Regions from separate parts of the Thioclava sp. L04-15 genome, predicted to be linked through region 1. Evidence: riboswitches for the same ligand, from Rfam matches in the RefSeq annotation. Region 1 holds a riboswitch; the other holds the start of a gene.
The links. A riboswitch is a leader RNA that binds a small molecule or an ion and turns the genes downstream of it on or off. The one in region 1 is predicted to bind thiamine pyrophosphate.
Positions count from the first base shown of each region.

Region 2: it holds a riboswitch for thiamine pyrophosphate, as region 1 does, so the genes downstream of both, thiM (hydroxyethylthiazole kinase) here and thiB (thiamine ABC transporter substrate binding subunit) in region 1, are expected to answer to the same signal.

Region 1 is NZ_MPZW01000001.1:104,618-113,809, forward strand. Features, by position in the region: gene BMI90_RS00535 (MarR family transcriptional regulator) at 1-229, shown strand, start outside; gene BMI90_RS00540 (response regulator transcription factor) at 229-942, shown strand; gene petA (ubiquinol-cytochrome c reductase iron-sulfur subunit) at 1,263-1,823, shown strand; gene petB (cytochrome b) at 1,836-3,152, shown strand; gene BMI90_RS00555 (cytochrome c1) at 3,173-3,979, shown strand; gene BMI90_RS00560 (NYN domain-containing protein) at 4,142-4,915, shown strand; gene BMI90_RS00565 (TetR/AcrR family transcriptional regulator) at 4,932-5,549, opposite strand; gene aroC (chorismate synthase) at 5,748-6,848, opposite strand; TPP riboswitch at 7,063-7,169, shown strand; gene thiB (thiamine ABC transporter substrate binding subunit) at 7,206-8,198, shown strand; gene BMI90_RS00580 (thiamine/thiamine pyrophosphate ABC transporter permease ThiP) at 8,174-9,192, shown strand, end outside.
Region 2 is NZ_MPZW01000003.1:343,661-352,852, forward strand. Features, by position in the region: gene betC (choline-sulfatase) at 1-1,118, opposite strand, end outside; gene BMI90_RS10025 (Hint domain-containing protein) at 1,207-3,453, opposite strand; gene tenA (thiaminase II) at 3,784-4,470, opposite strand; gene thiD (bifunctional hydroxymethylpyrimidine kinase/phosphomethylpyrimidine kinase) at 4,467-5,270, opposite strand; gene thiE (thiamine phosphate synthase) at 5,267-5,878, opposite strand; gene thiM (hydroxyethylthiazole kinase) at 5,875-6,663, opposite strand; TPP riboswitch at 6,724-6,818, opposite strand; gene cobF (precorrin-6A synthase (deacetylating)) at 6,988-7,749, opposite strand; gene BMI90_RS10055 (energy-coupling factor ABC transporter permease) at 7,814-8,479, opposite strand; cobalamin riboswitch at 8,510-8,729, opposite strand; gene cobA (uroporphyrinogen-III C-methyltransferase) at 8,761-9,192, opposite strand, start outside.

The DNA.
Region 1 (9,192 bases):
CGGGCTCGTCGAAAGCCGGGTCGGCAAACGCGACAAGCGCGAACGCCGGCTGCATCTCACCGAAGAGGGCGAGGCGCTGGAGCGGGCGCTCTCGGAGGCCCAGCGTGGTCGGATGCGCGCCGCCTATCGCGCGGCGGGGCCGCAGGCGGTGGCTGGCTTCCGGCAGGTTCTCGAGGCAATGATGGGGCCGGACCTGCACAAGCTCTACCAGATGATGAAAGACGAGTGATGCCCTACTCCGCCGATCCTCACCTGCTCATAATCGATGACGACGAGCGCATCCGCACACTGCTGAAAAGCTTCTTGCAGCGCAACGGCTTTCTGGTGACGGCCGCGCGCGATGCCGCGCATGCGCGAGCGCTTCTGGCGGGGCTTGAGTTCAGCCTGATCGTGATGGATGTGATGATGCCCGGCGAGGACGGCCTGAGCCTGACGCGCGACCTGCGCAGGACCATCGCGACACCGATCCTGCTGCTGACCGCGCGCGGCGAGACCCGCGACCGGATCGAGGGGCTCGAGGCGGGCGCGGATGACTACCTGCCCAAGCCGTTCGAGCCCAAGGAGCTCTTGCTGCGGATCAACGCGATCCTGCGCCGCGTGCCGCAAGAGGCCGAGACGGGGCCGAAATTCCTCTCGCTGGGCCCGCTGAAATACGATCAGGACCGGGGCGAGCTCTGGGACGGCGAAACCCCGGTGAAATTGACCGCGACCGAGGTTCAGCTGATGAAAATCTTCGCCTCCCATGCCGGAGAGGTCGTCAGCCGAACCGCATTGATCGAAGAGCTCGGGCGCGAACGCACGGCCAGCGAGGATGGCGCGGGCGGCGACCGCGCCGTCGACGTGCAGATCACCCGCCTGCGCCGCAAGATCGAGCGCGATCCACGCGAGCCGCGCTACCTTCAGACCGTACGCGGGCTGGGCTATATGCTTGCGCCGGACTAAGTTTTCGGCAGCGCCCCCCCCAAAGATGTGAAATCGCTGTATGATTTCACAAGATTGATTCGTTTTGTCGCAGAGCGCAAAGGTCGCAGACCGGACCGCTCAAGGCAGTTGGTGCTCGCAGTCGCCTATTCACTCGAATGACCCGGCGTGACGTGTTGCAAGAGCGTCATTTACCTTGGTTGAGCCGACGTTGAGACCGAATGACTTCTGGACTGACAAATTCGTGATTGCTATGAGAGCGGCCATGTTGGGCGGCACTTCGCACGTGCCCCGGCACGTCACTATCGGCCCATCCCACGGGCCCGGGAAGGAGAGACAACGTGTCCCACGCAGATAATAACGCAGGCTCCCGGAGGGATTTCCTCTACTACGCCACCGCCGGCACCGGCGCGGTCGTCACCGGGGCGGCCGTTTGGCCGCTGGTGAACCAGATGAACGCCTCTGCCGACGTCAAGGCGCTCTCGTCGATCTTTGTGGACGTTTCGGGCGTCGAGACCGGCACCCAGCTCACGGTGAAATGGCGCGGCAAGCCCGTCTTCATCCGCCGCCGGACCGAAGAAGAGATCAACATGGCGCGTGAAGTCCCGCTCGACGAGCTGACGGACCGTTCCGCCGAGAACGCCAACAAACCGGGCGCGGATGCCTCCGACGAGAACCGCGCGCTCGACGAGGCCGGCGAGTGGCTGGTGATGATCGGCGTGTGCACCCACCTGGGCTGCGTGCCGATCGGCAATGGCTCGGGCGACTACCATGGCTGGTTCTGCCCCTGCCACGGCTCGCATTACGACACTGCCGGGCGGATCCGCAAAGGTCCCGCACCGCGCAACCTCGATATCCCGGTGGCGCAGTTCACCGACGAAACCACGATCCTGCTGGGCTGAGGAGGCACTGAGATGTCGGGCATTCCCCACGACCATTACAAGCCCAAGACGGGCGCCGAGAAATGGGTGCATTCGCGCCTTCCGATCATCGGGCTGATCTATGACACGATCATGATCCCCACCCCCAAGAACCTGAACTGGTGGTGGATCTGGGGTATCGTGCTGGCTTTCTGCCTGGTGCTGCAAATCGTCACCGGCATCGTCCTGGTGATGCATTACACCCCGCATGTCGACCTGGCCTTCGCCTCGGTCGAGCACATCATGCGTGACGTGAATGGCGGCTACGCGCTGCGTTACATCCACGCGAACGGCGCCTCGCTGTTCTTCCTCGCCGTCTATATCCACATCTTCCGCGGCCTGTATTACGGCTCCTACAAGGCGCCCCGCGAGATCACCTGGATCGTCGGCATGATCATCTACCTGTGCATGATGGGCACGGCGTTCATGGGCTACGTGCTGCCCTGGGGCCAGATGTCCTTCTGGGGCGCGACCGTGATCACCGGCCTGTTCGGCGCGATCCCGGGCATCGGTCCGGACATCCAGGCCTGGCTGCTCGGCGGCCCGGCGGTGGACAACGCGACGCTGAACCGCTTCTTCTCGCTGCACTACCTGCTGCCCTTCGTGATCGCCGCGCTGGTCGTGGTCCACATCTGGGCCTTCCACACCACCGGCAACAACAACCCGACCGGCGTTGACGTCCGCAAGGGCTCGAAGGCGGAAGCCGAGAAGGACACCCTGCCCTTCTGGCCCTACTTCGTGATCAAGGACCTGTTCGCGCTGGCCGTCGTGCTGCTGATCTTCGCCGCGGTCGTGGGCTTCATGCCGAACTATCTCGGCCACCCCGACAACTACATCGAGGCGAACCCGCTGGCGACGCCTGCGCATATCGTGCCCGAATGGTACTTCCTGCCCTTCTACGCGATCCTGCGCGCCTTCACCGCCGATGTCTGGGTCGTGATGCTCGTGAACTGGATCACCTTCGGCATCGTCGACGCGAAGTTCTTCGGCGTGCTCGCGATGTTCGGTGCGATCATCGTGATGGCGCTGGCACCGTGGCTCGACACCTCCAAAGTGCGTTCGGGCGCCTATCGCCCGATGTTCAAATGGTGGTTCTGGCTGCTCGCGATCGACTTCGTGGTGCTGATGTGGGTGGGCGCGATGCCGACCGACGGGATCTACCCCTACATCTCGCTGATCGGCGCGACCTACTGGTTCGTCTACTTCCTGGTCATCCTGCCGCTGCTGGGCCTGATCGAGAAGCCGGCGCCGTTGCCCGCGACGATCGAAGAAGACTTCAATCATCACTACGACATCAAACCGGCCGAGTGAGTAAGGAAGAGGGACGCAAAATGAAAAATCTTCTGATCTCCGCCATTTCGGCACTGGCCATCGGCACCGGCTTCTTCGCCGGTCCCGCTCTGGCCGCGGGCGGTGGCGAAAGCCATGTCGAGAATATCGACTTCTCTTTCGAGGGCCCCTTCGGAACCTTCGACCAGCAGCAGCTGCGTCGCGGCTTCCAGGTCTACCGGGAGGTCTGCTCGGCCTGCCACGGCATGAAGTTCGTGCCCTTCCGCACGCTGGCCGATGAAGGCGGCCCGATGATGGACCCGGCTTGGGTTCGTGCCTACGCCGCCGAGTTCGACATGGTCGACAAGGAAACCGGCGAGGACCGTCCCGGCAAGGAAACCGACCACTTCCCGAAAGTGACCGGCGAGGGCATGGGCCCGGACCTGTCGCTGATGGCGAAGGCGCGGGCGGGCTTCCACGGCCCCTACGGCCTCGGCCTCAACCAGCTCTTCCGCGGCATGGGCGGCCCCGAGTACATCTTCTCGATCCTGACCGGCTATACCGGCGAGGAAAAGGAAGAGGCGGGCTCGATCTTCTACGGAAACCACACCTTCGCGGGTGGCTGGATCGCGATGCCGCCTCCGCTTTCGGAAGACCTCATCGAGTATGAGGACGGCACCCCCGCGACCGTCGAGCAGATGGCGCAGGACGTTGCGGCCTTCCTGATGTGGACCGCGGAACCCAAGCTCGAGGCGCGCAAGCGCTGGGGCTTCGTGGCCGTGATCATGCTCGTGCTGCTCAGCTCGCTTCTCTACCTGACGAACAAGAAGCTCTGGGCCCCGCACAAGGGCAAACATGTCGATCTGTGATCGCTGCTAAATCGAGATGAGAGACGCCCCCTCGGACACGAGGGGGCGTTTTTCGTTGGAATACTGCAGGTCGCCGCCGCCTCGCCAAGCGATCCGCACCACGAACGGTTGCCAAGCAAGGGGCAGCGCCTTACCTCACAGGGGACAACGTCAGGAGAGACAATGCCCGAGCTGCCCGACTTCCCCCACGCCTCGCCCGCCGCCCGCGCGCCACGGCTCTGCGTGCTGATCGACGCTGACAACGTGCCTGCCTCCTACGCCGAGGCGATCTTCGAGGAGATCGCCTCGCTGGGCGAGGCCTCGGTGCGCCGGATCTATGGCGACTGGTCGGCGCAGCGCCTGGCGGGTTGGGCAAAGCGCGTGGCCGAGCTCGGCCTGGTCGCGGACCAGCAATTCGCCAATACCAAGGGCAAGAACGCCTCCGATATCGGCCTCGTCATCGCGGCGATGGATTTCCTGCATTCCGGCCTCTTCGACGGGTTCGTGCTGGTCTCCTCCGACAGCGATTTCACCCGGCTCGCCGCGCGCATCCGCGAGCAGGGTCTCGATGTCTACGGCATCGGCGAGCAGAAAACCCCCGAGGCCTTCCGCAAGGCCTGCAAACGCTTCATCTATGTCGAGAACCTCGGCAATGGCGAGACGCCCGGCCCCAGCGCGAAACCCAGCCCCGGTAAAGGCAGCGCACCGAAATCCACCGGCGGCAAGCAGGAGCCGAAAGAGGCGATCCCGATCATCACCAACGCGATGAAGGCGATCGGCCTGGAAGAGGAATGGTATTCGCTCGGCCAGCTCGGCCAGTTCATCACCCAGGCGAACCCGGATTTCGACACCCGCACCTATGGCAGCGCGAAACTCTCGGACCTGCTGATCAAGACGGGTCGGTTCCAGCTCCAGCGCGGCGAAGGCAATCAGTGGATGGTGCGCGACCTGGCCTGACCAGCCCCGCGCGCCCTCAGCCTTTTGTGCCGTAGCGCGCGAGGAACATCTCGACCGCGCCCTTGATCACGCGCTCCTTGTCGAGAGAGGAGCAAGAGCCCATCCCGAAAAGCAGCTTGGCATGCAGCTCGGCCTTGCACAGCTCTGCGAAAAGATGCGCCGCAAGATCGAGATCGTCGATCTCCAGCTCCCCCCGTGCGACCGCCTGCTCGAGATAGGCGCAGATCTTGTCATGCACGAGCTGCGGGCCCGAGGCATAAAAGGCCCGGCCCAGATCGGGGAAGCGTTCGACCTCGGCCACGCAGAGCCGGTAGATCCCCTGCCCCAGATCGGAGGCCATGAAATCGATGATCTGCTCGGCCGCCAGAGGCAGCACCACTTCGGGCGGCTGGCTGAAATCGATCGTCTCGCTCGCCTGCTCGGCCTGACGCTGGCACTCGGTTCGCGCCACCTCGAGAAACATCAGCCGCTTGTCGGGGAAATAGCTGTAGAGCGTGGCCTTGGAGACGCCCGCCTCCTTCGCGATATCGTCGACCGAGGCACCGTCAAAACCGTCGCGCAGGAAGATCTCGCGCGCGCCTTCAAGCACCTGATCGAATTTGCGTCCGCGATGGATCTGATCTGCGTCGGCCATTCACCTCTCCACTCCCGGGCGAAGCGGCCCGGACCTTCAGAATAAACCGTCCCGTTCAGTCCCTGCAAGGCGGCGCAACGTCACGTCATGCCTGCCATGCGTCAGACCGGCGGGAGGTGGCGCTTTTCGCGCCTTCGAATTGGCAGAAATATCCCGGGGTGAGGCGCGCAAGCGCCGAGGGGCAGCGCCCCTCTCCCTTTACCCGATCGTGCCGCGAATCCCGCCCGTCTGAGCGCGGTCCATCAAGAACTGATCGAGGATCACGCAGGCCATCATCGCCTCGGCCACCGGCACCGCGCGGATACCGACACAAGGGTCGTGGCGGCCCTTGGTGATCACTTCCACCTCTTCGCCCGCGACATTGACCGAGCGGCGGGGCGTCAGGATCGACGAGGTCGGCTTGACCGCGAAGCGCACGAGGATCGGCTGGCCGGTCGTGATCCCTCCGAGGATGCCGCCGGCGTGGTTCGACAGATATTCCACCCCGTTCGGCCCCATCACCATCTCGTCGGCATTGTCGACGCCGGTCAGCGCCGCTGCCGCCATCCCCTCGCCGATCTCGACACCTTTCACCGCGTTGATCGACATCATCGCCGCGGCGAGTTCGGTATCCATCTTCGCATAGATCGGCGCGCCGAGACCCGCCGGGCAGCCTTCCGCCACAACCTCGATCGCGGCGCCCACCGAGTTCTGCCCCTTGCGGATCGCGGCGAGGTAATCGGCCCATTCGTCGACCGCCTCGGCATCGGGAATGAAGAAGGGGTTTTGCAGGATCTGGCTGCGGTCGAAGCGCGCGCGGTTTATATGCTTCGCACCCATCTGGACCATGTAGCCGTAGATCTTCAGATCAGGGACCAGCTGGCGCAGCACCGCCTGCGCCACACCGCCAGCGGCAACACGGGCCGCCGTCTCGCGGGCGCTCGAGCGCCCGCCGCCGCGATAATCGCGCACACCGTATTTCTGGTGGTAGGTGATGTCTGCATGACCGGGGCGGAACTGCCGCGCGATCTCGCCGTAATCCTTAGACCGCTGGTCGGTATTCTCGATCATCAGCTGGATCGTGGTGCCTGTCGTCTTGCCCTCGAACACGCCCGAGAGGATGCGCACCGCATCGGGCTCCTTGCGCTGGGTCGTCTCCTTCGACTGGCCCGGACGGCGGCGGTCGAGGAATTGCTGGATGAACCCCTCGTCGATCTCGATCCCCGGAGGGCAACCATCCACCGTCGCGCCCAGAGCGGGCCCGTGGCTTTCGCCCCAGGTGGTGACGCGAAACAGGTGACCAAATGTGTTGAAGGACATGGGCGCGGCCTCGATCGGGTATGTTTGGCGTCTGCTTTAGCAACCGGGGCGTGGCGAGGCAACGCGGATGGTGGTGCGCAACATAGGAAAGGCGCGCCACGGGGCACCGCCGGGGAGCGCTTGGCGCATGCCCTCTCACCACTCTATCGCACCATGACCTGCCCCGGCGCCCTCGCCTTCATACTTGCACCGCCCTGCGCCTGCCCTTAGTTTGCGCCTCACCTCGGGGTGCCGGCGCAAGGCTGGCTGAGATGCGATCTTCGCGAACCCGTTGAACCTGAACCGGTTAAGACCGGCGGAGGGAAGGTAGCCGGATCCCCCGGCCCCACTCCGCCCGGCAAGCCCAAGGAGTGAGGCATGAAAACCCACCTGATGCTTGCGGGAGCCCTGAGCCTGATCGCCACGATGGCGGCGGCCGAGGACAAGCCCGTGCTCACCGTCTACGCGCCCGACTACTTCACGAGCGAATGGGGCCCCGGCCCCGCGATCGAGAAGGGGTTCGAGGCGATCTGCGACTGCGATCTGAAATTCGTGGCAGGCGATGTGCTGCCGCGCATCCTGCTCGAAGGCGACAAGACCTCGGCCGATATCGCGATTGGTCTCAATACCGACGTGACCGCCAAGGCGCGCGCCACCGGCCTCTTTGCACCGCATAACGAGGATACTTCCGATCTGGCCATGCCGGTCAAATGGGACGATCCGATCTTCCTGCCCTTCGACTGGTCCGAGCTCGCTTTCATCTATGACAAGACGAAGCTGCAAAACCCGCCCAAAAGCTTCGAGGAACTGCTAGACGCTCCGAAAGACGCCTACAAGATCGTCATCGAGGATCCGCGCAGCTCGATCGCGGGCCTGTCGCTGCTGCTCTGGGTGAAGGATATCTACGGCGACCAGGCCGAGGCTGCCTGGGAAAAGATGGCCCCCAAGGTGCTGACCGTGACGCCGGGCTGGTCCGAAGCCTACGGGATGTTCACCGATGGCGAAGCGGACATGGTTATGAGCTACGTCACCTCGCCCGCCTATCACATCATGGCGGAAGAAGATGACAGCAAGGTCGCGGCGATCTTCCCCGAGGGGCATTACTTCTCCCCCGAACTGGTCGCGCAGCTCAAGACCTCGAAGCACCCGGAGCTGGCGCAGAAATTCCTCGATTACGTGCTGAGCCCCGATTTTCAGGGCATGATCGCGACGGCCAACTGGTCCTTCCCGGCGAAGCTGCCGCATGACCAGCTGCCCGAGGTCTTCCAGACCCTGCCGATGCCCGACAAGACGCTCTATCTGGACGAGGACGAGGCTGAGAAACTGCGCGGACCGGCGCTGGAAGAATGGCAGCGCGCCTTCGCGAAATAACGCCTGCGGCCCTGGCGAGCGCGGCTCTGGTCGCGCTCGTTCTGGGCACGCTGGCGGCGGTGGCGATCCGAGCAGGCGGGCTGACCGGGCTGCGCGCAACCGATCTCGCCGCGATCCGCTTCACGCTCTGGCAGGCGGCGCTTTCGGCGCTGATCTCCTGCGTGCTCGCGATCCCGGTCGCGCGCGCGCTTCACCGCCGCCGCTTTCCCGGGCGCGGGGCGCTGATCTCGCTGCTTGGCGCACCCTTCATCCTGCCGGTGATCGTCGCCGTCTTCGGCCTGATCGCGGTTTTCGGGCGGCGCGGGCTGGTCAACGCCATGCTTGCGCCTCTGGGGATCGAGCCGATCACGATCTACGGGGCGCAGGGGGTGATCATCGCCCATGTCTTCTTCAACCTGCCGCTGGCGACGCGGATGATCCTACATGGCTGGCAGGCGATCCCTGCCGAGCGCTTCCGCCTTGCCGCGACGCTTGGCTTCGGCCCGTCCGAGGTCACCCGCCATCTCGAACGCCCGATGTTGCGCTCTGTCCTGCCCGGCGCGTTCCTCGCGATCTTCCTCGTCTGCCTGACCTCTTTCGCGGTGGCACTGACCCTTGGCGGCGGCCCGCGCGCCACCACGGTGGAACTTGCGATCTATCAGGCCTTCCGCTTCGATTTCGACATGGGCCGCGCCGCGAGCCTCGCGCTGGTGCAGGTCGCGATCTCGGTCACGGCGCTGCTGATCGCGGCGCGCGTAACGATGCCCGCGAGCTTCGGCGCGGGCCATGACCGCACAACGCGACCCATCCCGCAACTCGCAGGTGGTGCGGGGCGCACCTCCCTCGACGCGCTCGCGATCGTGCTCGCCGCCGCCTTCCTGCTCGCCCCGATCGGCGCGGTCTTCGCGCGTGGTCTGCCCGCCCTGCCCGAGCTGCCCGCGATGATCTGGCCCGCGACGCTGACCTCACTTGTGATCGCGCTCGCCTCCACCCTCGTCACGCTCATCATCGCCCT
Region 2 (9,192 bases), on a different contig from region 1:
GCCACGGGCTCGGCGCGCGGAATGCCTTGTGCCGTCGGCAGAAGGCTTTGCCCGTCAATCCAGGGCGCGATCTCGTCGAGCGAGATCCCGGCCAGATCGCACAGCGTCGGCGTCACGTCGATGGTCGAGACCGGATCGGTCACGACACCCGGTTCAAGACCGGGGCCCGCGATCATCATCGGCACGCGCGACGAGCCCTCGTAGAAGCTCATCTTGAACCAAAGCCCGCGCTCGCCCAGCATGTCGCCGTGATCGGATACGAACAGGATCGTGGCCTCCTGCCGGGTGTCCTCGAGCACCTGCAACAGCGCGCCGACCTTGTCATCGAGATAGGACAGGTTCGCGAAATAGGCGCGGCGCGAGCGGCGGATATCTTCCGTGGTGATGTCGTATTCACGCCAGTCATTGGCGTCGAAAATACGTTTGGAATGCGCATCTTGCTCGTCATAGGGGATCGCGTCGATCTCGGGGTCCAGATGCGCGCAATCCTCGTAGAGATCCCAGTATTTCTTGCGCGCGACGTAGGGATCATGCGGATGGGTGAAGCTCACCGTCAGCATCCACGGGCGCGCATCATTGCCGCGCGCCAGATCGTAGAGCTTCATCTTCGCCTCATGGGCGACGTTGTCGTCATACTCCATCTGGTTCGAGACCTCGGCCACCCCCGCCCCGGTCACCGAGCCCATGTTGTGATACCACCAGTCGATCCGCTCGCCGGGCTTGCGATAGTCCGGCGTCCAGCCGAAATCGGCGGGATAGATATCGGTGGTCAGGCGCTCCTCGAACCCGTGGAGCTGGTCGGGGCCCACGAAATGCATCTTTCCCGACAGGCAGGTCTGATAACCCGCGCGGCGCAGGTGATGAGCATAGGTCGGAATGTCCGAGCGAAACTCGGCCGCGTTGTCATAGACGCCGTTGCGCGAGGGGAGCTGACCCGACATGAAGGCGGCACGCCCCGGCGCGCAGAGCGGCGAGCCGGTATAGGCGTTCTGGAACCGCACCGATTTCGCGGCGAGTTTCTTCAGATTTGGTACATGCAGCCATTCGGCCGGGCCATCGGGAAAAAGCGTCCCGTTGAGCTGATCGACCATCAGGACGAGGATATTGGGTCGGCGCATCGCGGGGCTCCTTCACGTCACGGGGGCTGGGGTCCCGGTGTAGCGAGGAGCGGAGCAGGGAAGCAACCCCGGCCCCGCAGCGTACGTATCACGCCGCAGCGATGATACGCGCCTCATGGCGCTTCAGGCTGGGCCGTGCCGCAGGGTAACTGCCTTCGGCATCGGCAAGCTCGGGGAAGAGCGCGAGGATCTCGTCGCGCTGCGCGCGGCCCATCTCGGAGAGCGTGGCGCGACCGGGCTGGAAGCTCTCGGTCCAGAGCCCGTCCGAGAAGACGATCTCATGCATGTCGAACATGATGTGGATATAGGTGACCTCTTCGGCGGCGCGATCGACCTCGATGCCCGGGAGGCCCTCAAGATGGCGTGCCGCTGCCAACGCCTCGGGCTCGCCCGAGATCAGCTCGGCACGCACCCCGCTCAACAGCACCCTGTGCTGCGGCGAGACGCGCATCTCGCGCTCGGGCTGGTTCGAGCCGAGCGCGCCGGGCGCGATGCGAACGGGACAGAACTCGGGGCGCTCGTCCAGTTCAGCGCGGGTGAGGCTGCGCCGCCCGATCCAGCGGATCGGCTGATAGCCATTGTCGCGGGTAAGAACCCGGTCGCCCAGACACAGATCCTCCACCGCGATCTCGCCGTGCAGTGTCGCGACCCGGGTTCCCGGGGTGAAACAGGGGATGACCTTTTCGATATTGGTGTAGGTCATCGTGCCCACGACAGCGCCGGTGCCGTCGAGGAAGTTGATCGTGCCGTTCTCGGGGTTGGCCGTGTCGCGATTGACGACGACATTGCTCCAGCCCCAGTCGCTGAGGTCGAGCACGTCGTAATCCGCCCCGCCCTCGCCGCCGTCGATGACCGCGCCATCGGTGAGATTGACGAACGTATCCTGATCGTCGCCACCGATCAGGGTATCGGCCCCGCCACCGCCGGTGAGCGTGTCATTGCCGGTGCCGCCCTCGACGAGGTCGTTGCCCGCGCCACCGTCGAGGCTGTCATTCCCCTCGTCGCCCGCGACATAATCATTGCCCGCCCCGCCGAGCACCGTGTCATTGCCGGTGCCGCCATAGAGGCTGTCATCCGCGCCCAGACCGTCGATGTAATCATCGCCGCCGTTGCCATAGATGACGTTGGTATACCCGTCGACCGGATCGGAGGAGAAACCATCGAAACCGATCAGCGTGTCGTTGAACTCCGAGCCGATGATCCCGTCAACGCCGCTGAGCACGTCGCCCGCCGCATCCCCGCCCGAGGCAGTGCCGTTGCTCAGGTTGATCGAGACGCCCGACCCGCTGTCGCTATAGGAGACGTAATCCATCCCCGTTCCGCCCGAAAGCGTATCCGCCCCGGCCCCGCCATGCAGCGTGTCGTTGCCGCCGTTGCCGATGAGCGAGTCATTGCCGGAGCCGCCGTCGAGACTGTCATTGCCAAGCCCGCCATCGAGCGTGTCGTTCTCGGTCCCGCCGAGCAGCGTGTCGTCCCCCGCACCGCCGAGCAGGCTGTCGAAGCCCGCGCCGCCGACGAGCAGATCGTTGCCCGCGCCGCCATTGAGCGTGTCGTTGCCGGTATTGCCGATCAGCGTGTCGTTGCCGTCCTCGCCCAGAAGCGAGTCGTTGCCCGAGCCCCCATCGACGTAATCGTTGCCGGTGCCGGCGGTGACCGTGTCGTTGCCGAGCCCCGCGAACACGGTGTCGTTGCCGTCGCCCGCGCGGATGTAGTCGTCATTGCCGCTGGTTCCGGCAAGACCGGCATCATTGTTGTCGACCTTGTCCGAGCCATTCGCGATCGGCTCGACATAATTGTTGTCGATCAGGTCGTCGCCTGCGGTGCCGTCGACATAGCCGTCATCGAACCCGGTCACCCAGCGGTCGGCGGCCATGTTGGTATTGGTCGCGTTGCTGACGCTGTTGAGCCGGATCGACTGGATCGGCTTGGCCTCATAGGCCGTGGTGTCGGCATTTGCCGTGATCTCCGGCGCGAGGAAGACGCTGCCATCGGTGGTCTGCACGATCACCGCGGTCACATTCGCGGTGGTGCCATCGACATAGGTGATCGTGGCGTTGTAGACGGCCAGACCATCATAGGTGAGCGTCGTCGGACCCGAGCCGATATCGGTGACGATCTGGTCGTTCGAGACGTTGTTATTGGTGTCGAGCGCGCCAACCGTGCCGCCGTTGTCGATCGTGGTGGCCGAAACGATATTCTGGAACAGCGGATTCGTGGTGGAGCCTGCGGTCGCGCCGACAAAGCGGCTCGCATTCTCCATATCGGAATTTCCCTCGTTCGGGTCGAGCATCGTGCTCGAATATCCGAGGTAGATCCAATTAAACGTCGTCGCCATTCGTTACTCGTCCTTGCACACAACACGCCCCGGCGACAAACAAGCGGCTCGCCCCCATCGCGATAGGGACGATACGGGCATCACACACACCCGGAGCTCTGAAGTTGTCGCCAAGAAACTCAGCTGCTCGTCTACACGTTTTTTTCAACGGTTAACGCTCCTGCTCACTGAAATGCAATGGTGATTTCAGTTGGGCAGCTTTGTGACGAAGCTGTGAACTTCTCATGTGTGGGACAAAGATCACACGCTTGCGCGCGCACCCGCAAAATCCCGGGCGACGCACCGCCGGATTGCAGGCTTTTGCGGCCCCGCCTGACGAGCGGTGTTCCTCTAGACCCGCTCTTCGAACGGTTCGGGCTGGCGCCAGGTCTCGCGGTGATAGGCGCTGTCCCAGAACCGCCATTCGTGCCAGCAACTGCGTGCGAAGGCCCGATGCATCCGGGCGCGGACCGCGTCATCGGCCGCCGCGCCCAGCCGGTCGGTGAGGTCCAGCATTCGGGCTACGCTCTGGTCGAAGGCATCGCCCGAATAGGTCGCGATCCAGGCCGCATAGGGGTTTTCCGAGCCGCTGTGCTGCGCGATCTCGTGACCGATATCGCGATAGATCCAGAAGCACGGCAAAAGGGCCGCTACCGCTTCGGGAAAATCCCCGATGGTGGCAGAGCGCAGCAGGAAAGAGACATAGTGATCGCAGGCGGCCGAGGGCGCGATGGCGGCGAAATCGTCCGCGGACACGCCGAATAACCCCATGTAATGGTTGTGCAATTCTCGCTCGACCGCGATCGCGCCCGCCGCCGATCCCGCAAGCTGCGCCACGCTCGGCGCATCGGAGGCCTTGGATGCGGCCAAAGCGAGGGCGCGGGCAAAACCTTCGAGGTAATGCGCGTCCTGAATGATGTACCCCTGGAAGATCGCCGGATCGAGCCGCCCCTCGGCCAGCTCCCGATTGAAGGGCATCGCGTGGATCTGGCGGCGCAGCGAGGCCGTCTCGCGTGCGAGGTCTCGGGTGAAGCTCATTGGTCGTCCTCGTGATATGCGTGGAAATGATGCACCGGCCCATGCCCCGACCCGACCGAGAGACGGTCGGCGGCGGCGAGTGCTCCGCTCAGATAGGCTTTGGCGCGCCGCGTCGCCTCGGGCAGCGGCAACCCCATGCCAAGCCCCGTCGCGAGCGCGGAGGACAGGGTGCAGCCTGTGCCATGGGTATTGCACGTGGCGATCCGGGGCGCATCGAAGCGGAGTTCATCGTGCCTGGTGACAAGCATGTCGGGGCTCTGTTCGCCTTTCAGATGTCCCCCCTTCATCAGAACCGCACGCGGGCCGAGCGCCAGCAGCGCATGGGCCTGCTCGCGCATCTGTTCGAGGGTTTCCGCCTCGTCGCAGCCCAGCAGGTCGGCGGCCTCGGGCAGGTTCGGGGTGATCAGATCGGCGCGCGGCAGAAGGGTTCGCAACGCGCTCACGGCTGCCTCCTCCAGAAGACGGTCGCCACCCTTGGCCACCATCACCGGGTCGAGCACCACCGGGCAGTCGAGCCCGTCGATCCCCGCGGCCACGCACTCGATGATCGCGGCGTCTCCCAGCATCCCGATCTTGATCGCGTCGATCCGGATGTCGTCGCGCAGAGCTGCGATCTGCGCCGCAATCAGATCCGTGTCGCAAAGGCTGACCGCCCGCACTCCGCGCGTGTTCTGTGCGGTCAGAGCGGTGAGCACGCTCATCGCATAGCCGCCATTGGCCGAGATCGCCTTGATATCGGCCTGGATACCGGCGCCGCCGGAGGGATCGGAACCGGCGATGGAAAGAATGTTGGGGATCATGTGTCGCTCCATGCGTTGCACAGGGTTCTGGCGGCAAGCGCCATGTCGGGAGCACGCGAGATCGCCGAGATCACCGCCATCCCGGCACCGCCAGCCGCGCGGATCGCGGCGGCGTCGGCTTTGGTGATGCCGCCGATCGCGAGGCAAGGGAGCTCCGTACGCGCGACGATCGCCGCGAAGCCCTCATGCCCGATCGGCGGGGCGTGATCGGGCTTCGATCCCGTGGCATGGACCGGTCCGACGCCGAGATAGTCCACGCCCGCAGGCACGGCGGAGATTTGCGCCTCGGCCTCGATCGAGAGACCAAGGATCATCTCCGGCCCGATCCGGCTGCGGATCGCCGCCGGATCGCCGTCGCTCTGGCCGATATGGAGCCCCGGCGCACCGACGGAGATCGCAATCTCCACCCGATCATTGACGATGAGCGGCACCTCATGAGGCGCAAGCGCTGCGATCAGCGCCCGGGCGAGCGCCGCGAACTCCGTATCCGGCAGGGTCTTGTCGCGCAGCTGCACCCAGCCCGCACCGCCCTGGGCCGCGGCGAGGGCCTGAGCGATCACCGGCTGCGGCGCGACCGGATCGGTGACGAAACAAAGCGGCGGGATCATGCGAGTTCGATCCTCGCACCGGCGTTCAGAGCTGCCGGATCAATTGCATGGAGCGCATCCAGGAAAGCCGGCTGGAAGGTTCCGGGGCCCTCGCTCGCGGCCCCCGCGCGTTCCCCCGCAAGGCCGTAATAGGCCAGCGCCGCGACCGTCGCCTCGAAGGGCGACTGACCTGCGGCAAACGCGGCCACCACCCCGGTCAGCGAACACCCCAGGGCCGTCACGCGCGGCATCATCGCATCGCCATTCGCGATCCGCACCGCACGCGTGCCATCGGTCACGAAATCGACCGCACCCGTCACCGCGACCACCGCGCCGCCATGCCGGGCGAGCGCGCGCGCGGCGTTCTCTGCGGTCTCGACGCTTTCGCCCGCATCCACCCCTTTGCCTGCCGAGACCGCCCCCGCGAGCGCGAGGATCTCTGACGCATTCCCACGGATCACCGTGGGGCGGAGCGCCAGGAGCCGCGCGCCTAGCGCGCGCCGATACCCCGTCGCGCCGACCGCGACCGGGTCAAGCACCCAAGGCACATCCTTTTCGCCCGCGACCGTTGCCGCCGCCTCCATCGCCTCGGCCCAGGGCGGCGAGACCGTCCCGATATTGACACTCAGCGCCTGCGCGATGCCCGCGAACTCGGCCGCCTCCTCGCGGGCATGGATCATCGCGGGCGAAGCCCCCGCCGCGAGCAGAACATTCGCCATCACGTTCATCGCGACGTAATTGGTGATGTTGTGAACGAGCGGCGCGGTCTGTCGCATCATCGCGAGATATTGGCCGGGATCTTCCATCGCACTCTCCTTGAGCATTTGGCGTCAGGAAGGGTGCGAGAGGGAAGGCGGGAACGCGCCGGACCGTCTCGTGCGCCTCCCTCCGCCGGCATTATCCGGTTCAGGTTCTAAGGGTTCGTCTCAGCCCGGTTGCCCGAGCGCCCCTGTCGCTTCGCGCTCAGAGGTGACATTCTCGCGCGCGCCCGTCAAGCGGGTGTGCCGGGTCAGGCGTCGCGCGGCGCCGAAAAAGTGGCTGGAATGGTCATGAAAGGCGCTTCCGCCTCCCGAAAACTTGCGGGCCAGCCGATCCCCCGTTCGCAGTCGCACAGGCGAGGTCTCGCAGGTTCAACCGATCCGGCGCAGCAGATAGATATCCATCACCCAGCCGTTTTCCGCCCGCAGGGTCTCCCGGACCTTTACGATCTCCGCAGCGACATCGGACAGAACTCCGGCGACAAGGCGCTCTTGCGGCATCGCCACGCACCCACCCCACCAAATCCGGAATCCCTCGGGATCGAGCGACCGGAACGAGCACTCTCCATCGAGCATCACGACGATGGTTTCCGCATCACCCGGCCAACCGTGGTCGCGCAGCTGCCGCCCCGTCGTGATCATGACCGGCGCACCCACCTCGTTGAGCGGAATGGCATGGGCTGCGCAAAGCGCCTGTATCGCGGTGATGCCGGGAATGACGCGCGGTCTCAGCGGAATGCGACGCCCCAATATCCCGGCGATACGCAGGCTGCTGTCGTAGAGCATCGGATCGCCCCAGACCAGCAGGGCGACCCTGCCGGGGGTTCCGGGGTCGAGCGTGTCGACGATCACCGTCTCCCAGGCCTCGGCAATCGCGCCATGCCAATCCGCGACGGTCGCGCCATAGCTGGTCGTAACCACGTCGCGCACCGGCAGGTCGAACTCGACCACGCGCGTTTCGGGATTTTTCAGATGCGTCGCGAGCAATGTCCGGCGCAGTTCGGCCAGTTCGGTTTTCTCGGGGCCTTTGACCGGGATCATGATGAGGTCCGCAGCGTTCATCGCCTCGATCGCCTGCAAGGTGACGTGATCAGGGTTTCCGGTGCCGATACCGATCAGGGCAAGTTCGATCATGCGTCTCTCCAGGGGAAAGGGGGCCATTGGCGGCCCCCTTTCGTCGTCGTTCAGCGGACGTCGCTCAGGCGTAGAGGCGCGGCGTGACGAAGCCGCTGCCGCGCAGGGCGGACGCACGCTTCGCAAGCGCCAGCACCGCCAGATCGACAAGCGGCTCGAGAAGGATCACCGACATATAGGCCGCCCCGAAGGTCAGCACCTGCCCCACCTCGGCAAACCCCTGACCGTAGAGCGCCCAGAACGCGACCCATGCCACGATCCCGCCCTGATAGGCCGTCGAAAGCGCCAGAGCCTGACCGTATTTCAGGTCGACGTAAGCCGTGCCCGGCGCGATCAGACGCTTGGCAAGAAGTTGCAGCCCGAAGAGCGGCACGAGAAGCGTCGTCACGTTCATCCCGTATTGCGGCAGGTCGAAGGGCGCGAAGAACAGGCCCTGAATGAGAAGCCCCAGCGCCAGCCCGATCGCCGCAGGCGCGGCACCAAGCAGTAGAAACAGCGTCGAACCGAGGATCAAATGCACCTCGGAAACGCCAACCGCATGATGCGGCAATATCTGGAAGAAGGTGAAGACCGCGCCGGTGGCGATGGCGGCGCGGGCGATCAGTGAAACGGGGCCCTGTTCGCGTACGGCCTGCGCGGCGATCTTGAGGGTATAAAGACCGGCGGTGGCCGCCGTGGCATAGCTCAGGACGATCTTGGCACCGGTGACGATGCCGGGTTCGATATGCATATCGCGTTCTCCTTGCCGTCACACCCGACGGCGGTTGATGTGGCTGCTGGCCGGTTTCCTGGCTCGCGGGTCGAAGCGCCACTCCACCTTCCCGGGGGCAATCCCCAGTGGTCTTGTCGGAGCGCGCTCACCGCATACAGTCGCGGGGGCGGCCGGGGCTTCGGGTGCCGCAATTTGGTCCACCCTTCCCCGTTCCCGATTGAGCCCTGCGCTTTGCGCATCTGCGGGCACCAAACAGGGTTTCAGGTAAACGCGACCCGCCGGGCCGCGTCAAGTTTCGATCACTCTTCATGCGCGCTTTTCGCGCCTCCATCAGGGGCAAGCGGGCCGTAAAGGATCAGCGCGGGCTGGTCGGATCGGCTTTGTGCCAATCGCTCCGCCAGTTCAGACACGGTGGTGCGGATGAGGTGCTGCTGCGGGTGCCCCACGGCCTCGGCCAGAAGCGCGGGCGTCTCGCCCGGCAGGCCGTGATCGCGCAGGCTCGCGGCGAGGCGCGGGAAGGTGCGCTTGCCCATGAAGACGACCGTCGTCGCCCCCGGATCGGCCAGCGCGGACCAGTTCAACGCCTCGGGCAGATCCCCGGTGATATCGGCCCCGGTCACGAACTGCACCCTGCGCGCCGTCAGCCGCCGCGTGAGCGGCAGACCCGCCGCCGCCGCCGCCGCGCAGGCCGAGGGCACGCCGGGAATGATCTCGTATTCGATCCCCGCCGC